2 regions of the Plantactinospora sp. ZYX-F-223 genome follow, and region 2 is predicted to be linked to the other one. Evidence: riboswitches for the same ligand, from Rfam matches in the RefSeq annotation. Region 2 holds a riboswitch; the other holds the start of a gene.
The links. Region 2 has a riboswitch for S-adenosylmethionine ahead of AAH979_RS26985 (aminotransferase class V-fold PLP-dependent enzyme). Riboswitches for the same ligand answer to the same signal wherever they lie in the genome.
Positions count from the first base shown of each region.

Region 1: another riboswitch for S-adenosylmethionine. It lies ahead of AAH979_RS14740 (ABC transporter substrate-binding protein); the one in region 2 lies ahead of AAH979_RS26985 (aminotransferase class V-fold PLP-dependent enzyme).

Region 1 is NZ_JBDJAV010000012.1:155,227-157,417, forward strand. It holds gene AAH979_RS14740 (ABC transporter substrate-binding protein) at 3-884, opposite strand; SAM riboswitch class I at 1,200-1,290, opposite strand; gene AAH979_RS14745 (ThuA domain-containing protein) at 1,430-2,191, opposite strand, start outside.
Region 2 is NZ_JBDJAV010000029.1:27,618-29,808, forward strand. It holds gene AAH979_RS26985 (aminotransferase class V-fold PLP-dependent enzyme) at 1-1,036, opposite strand, end outside; SAM riboswitch class IV at 1,207-1,328, opposite strand; gene AAH979_RS26990 (PrsW family intramembrane metalloprotease) at 1,395-2,191, shown strand, end outside.

The DNA of each region.
Region 1 (2,191 bases), on a different contig from region 2:
GGTCAGCTCGCCGGGGTGGCGGCCGGGCTCGTCGGCCCGGCCTTGACCGGCGGGTACGTCACCGTGCCGCTGCCCGGCTTGAAGCTGGCCGGCACCGGCCGCCCCGGGTAGTACTGCTCCTGGAGGCGGGTCCAGGTGCCGTCCTCGATCACCTGGTCGAGCGCGGAGTCCAGCGCCTCACGCAGCGGGTCGGCGCCCTTGGCCACCGCGAACGCGGTCGGCGCCGAGCTGAGCTGCTTCTCGGCCAGTACGATCTTGCCGCCACTCTCCTGTGCGGACTTCTCGCCGATCTCGGCGGGCGCGATCCAGGCGTCGGCGGTCTTCGCCTTGAGCTGGTTGATCGCGCCGTTGTAGTCGGGTACCCGGACCGGGTCCAGCCCCTCCTTGGTGGCGTAGTCGTCCTGCACGGTGCCCTGCACCACGACCACCCGCTTGCCCTTCAGCTCGCCGAAGCTCCTGATCGGCGAGCCGGCCGGTACGTCGAGTCCGAAGTAGCCGAAGTCGTACCCGTTGCTGAAGTCGACGGTCTTCTTCCGCGCCTCGGTGATGGTGATCGACGACGAGCCGGCGTCGAACTTGTGGTTGTTGACCTGGGCGAGCAGCGCGGAGAACTCGGTGCCGACGAACTCCACCTTGAGCCCGAGCCTGCCGGCGACGGCGGTCATCAGGTCGTTGTCGAAGCCGGTGAACTTCCCGTCCTTCAGATAGACGTTCGGCGGGGCGTCGGTGAGCGTGCCGACCCGCAGGGTGCCGGGTTGCAGCAGGTCGTACGGGTTGTCGGCGGCGTCGCCGGAGGAGGAGCCGCCGCACGCGGCGACCGCGCCGAACAGCGCGACGGCGGCGACTCCGGAGAGGAGGCGGGTGGCGAGAGTATTGATCCGCATTGTAGTGAAACTCCAGGAAATATCCGGCGACGATGGGCCGACAACTGCCCCGACCGGTCAGGTCACGAGCAGTGCAGGACGACGTCGCTCAGGGGTGCTGACGAGATGGTCGGATGCCGCCGACCGGCGGTCGCGGTCAGGCCGAGGCCCGACGGGTCAGGCCGAGGCCCGACAGGTCAGGCTGAGGCCCGACAGAGCGCCGAGGCCCGACAGAGCATGGTGCTGGTCCGGCAGAGGTCGACGTGTCGACGCCACCGGTGCCAGGTGACATGCAGCCGGCTCGCCCGCCCGGCTTGGATGCTGCGCACTGCGAAACCTCCATCGGTCCTGGCGGTAGCACCCGCACCCACGTGGGGGGTTGCTGCGACGTCGACGAGCCAGGTCTCTCGGTCGCTCTGGATGGCCGGTGATCAGCCTACTCAACCGGGGCCCCGACGTTCCAACTGGTCAGGGCCGGGATGGCTGTGGTGCTCGCCACCTGCCACCGCCGAGCGGGACTTCCGGGGCCGGATGGGCCGCCGCCGCACGGCCCACCCGGTGATCCGTCAACTGACCGTAATCGTCAGGTGACTCGACATGGTCGCCCCGGTGCTGTCGGTGACGGTCAGCCGGGCGGTGTAGGTGCCCGGCCGGGCGTACGCGTGGGTCGCCGACGCGCCGTGCACGACCGGAGTGTTGTCGCCGAAGTCCCAGGCGCGGTCGGTGATCGTCCGCCCGGCCGCCGCGGTGGCCGTACCGGTGAACGCCACCGACAGCGGCGCGGTCCCGGTCCGTGGGGTGGCGGTGACCGAGACGCTGCCGCCGGTCTCCCGCTTCACGCCCGCCCCGTTGAACCGCAACCAGTCCAGCGAGAGCAGGTCGGGGGTGCCACCGGTCTGCGCCGGGTTGGTGAAGACCAGATAGAGGGTGAAGGTCGCGCCCGGGTTGGCCAGGTTGACCGTCGGGGAGACCACGTTGTCCCAGCCGCCGGTGCTGCCGACCGGCATCGTGCCGAGCAGTTGCCCGGTCGGCGAACCGGCCCGGAACTCGATGCTGCCGCCGCCGCTGCCCGAGCTGACCCCGGCGGTGACCGAGCCGATCCCGGTCAGGTTCACCGGGCCGAAGCTGATCCACTCGCCGTGGTCGACGTCGCCGACCCGCCGCCCGGCCCGGGCGGTCGCCCGGTCCAGCACCTGGATCCCGTTCGAGGCGTCGAAGTGCTCCGCCTCCTTGCTCTTGGTCTGCAACTCGTGCCGGACCGAGCCGATCAGCGCCGGCACCCCGCCGGGGCCGCCGCCGTCGGTGTACTGGGCGGTCAGCACCGTGTA
Region 2 (2,191 bases):
GCCCGTCCCGCAGCCCGATCTGCCAGTGCTGGGCGAGGTCGGCCGCGACCGTCGCCGAGTCCCGGCCGGCGACCACGAACGACACGATGCCGACCCGGGGCGCGTCCGCGTCGAAGGTACGCAGTTCGACCACGTCCGGCAGGGCGGCGAGCCCGGACCGCAGCCGGGTGAGCAGGGCCTGCTCGTGTGCGTACAGCGCGTCGCGGTCCGCCTCGGACAGGGCGGCGCAGACCGCGGCCAGCGCCACCGCGCCGAGCAGGTTGGGGGTGCCGGCCTCGTGCCGGCCGGGCCCGTCGGCCCAGCGCACGTCATGGGTGGCCGCCCCGACCCCGAGAGTCGCCCCGCCACCGGCCAGGTACGGCGGGGCGGCGTCCAGCCAGTCGGCCCGTCCGGCCAGTACGCCGATCCCGAACGGCGCGTACAGCTTGTGTCCGGAAACGGCCACGTAGTCGACCGCCAGGGCGGTGATGTCCAGTTCGGCGTGCGGGGCGAGCTGGGCGGCGTCCAGCGCGATCCGCGCGCCGTGCCGGTGGGCGACCCGGGCCAGTTCGGCGACCGGCCAGCACTCGCCGGTGACGTTGCTGGCCCCGGTCACCGTGACCAGGATCGGTGCGCCGCCGCCGCTGCCCCGGCGCAGTTCCCGCAGCGCCGCGTCGACCGCCCGGACGGCGTCCCCGGCCGAGCCGGGCACCGGCAGCCGGACCGTACCGGCGGGCCAGGGCAGCAGGTTGGCGTGGTGCTCGGCCGCGAAGGTCACCACCCGGGCGCCGGGCGGCAGGGCCCGGGCCAGCAGGTTGAGCGCGTCCGTGGTGTTGCGGGTGAAGACGACGTGGTCGCCCGCGCGTACCCCGAGGAAGTCGCCGACATCCTGCCGGGCCCGCTCGTACGCCAGCGTGCTGCGCCGGGAGAGCGCCCCGGCGCCCCGGTGCACGCTGCCGTACCAGGGCAGCAGTTCGGCCACCGCGTCGGCGGCGGCCCGCGCGCACGGCGCGGTGGCGGCGTAGTCGAGGTTGACCTGTCCCGGCACCCCGAGCATCCCGAGCGGTCCGGTCGCGGCGACCCCGGCCGCTGTGACGCCCGGCGTTGCCGGCGCGGTCCGCGTGTTTGACGTGGCCGCGCCGGTCGGCCGGGCGGGCACGGAAACGAGGCTGGTGCTCATCGGGCATACCTCCGGTGTCCAGGGACCCCGGAGTCGGGCGGGAACGGGGTCCGCGCTTGCCCGGTGCGGACGTGCACCGAGCCCGGTCATCACCCGGGGCACCCCACCGCGAACCTCGACGAGGGTTGCCGGCCAGCAAGCCGGGGCTTGGACGCTGGCACTCGTGACCTGCCAGGAAGCATAGCCGGGCCGGATGTGGTCCGGCCCGGCTGTCCGGAGGAACTACGCTGATCACATGGCCGACACCCCGCCCGGTGCGGCGGCGCCCCAGCCGCCGTCGCCGACTCCGCCGTGGCCGCCCGCCCCGGCGCAGCAATTCCCGCAGCCGGCCGGCACCGTGCCGGAGGTGGCGCAGGGCACCGTGCCGGAGGTGGCGGCGACGTCCGAGCGGCGGAGCCTGGCCCGTCTGCTGACGGTGATCGGGGCGATCACGCTCATCGTCGTCTGCGCGGTGCTGATGGCCTGGGAGCTGGTGTCGCCGGCCGGGGTCACGCCGCCGCTGATCGGGCTGGCCGCGGCGGCGCTGCCGGTGCCGGTGCTGGTCGCCTGCTTCCTCTGGCTCGACCGGTACGACCCGGAGCCGGTCAAGTATCTCGCCTTCTGCCTGGGCTGGGGCGCGGCGGTCTCCACCTTCGCCGCACTGCGGACCAACACCTTCGCGGCCGACACCCTGGAACTGCCCCTCCCGGTGGTCGGGGTGCTGGTCGCGCCCTTCATCGAGGAGCTGACCAAGGCGCTCGGGCCGCTCCTGCTCCTGCTCTACCAGCGCCGCAAGTGGTCCGGGATCACCGACGGCATCGTCTACTGTGGCCTGTCAGCGGTCGGTTTCGCCATGGTCGAGAACATCCTCTACTTCGGCCTGCACGGCTATGCCGAAGGCGTCGACCAGTACGGCCCGGCCACCGGTGCGCAGAACGTCTTCGGCATCTTCATCCTGCGGGTCCTGATCAGCGGCTTCGCGCACCCGCTCTTCACCTCGATGACCGGGATCGGGCTCGGCATCGCCGTCCGGTCGGCCAGCCGCCCGATCCG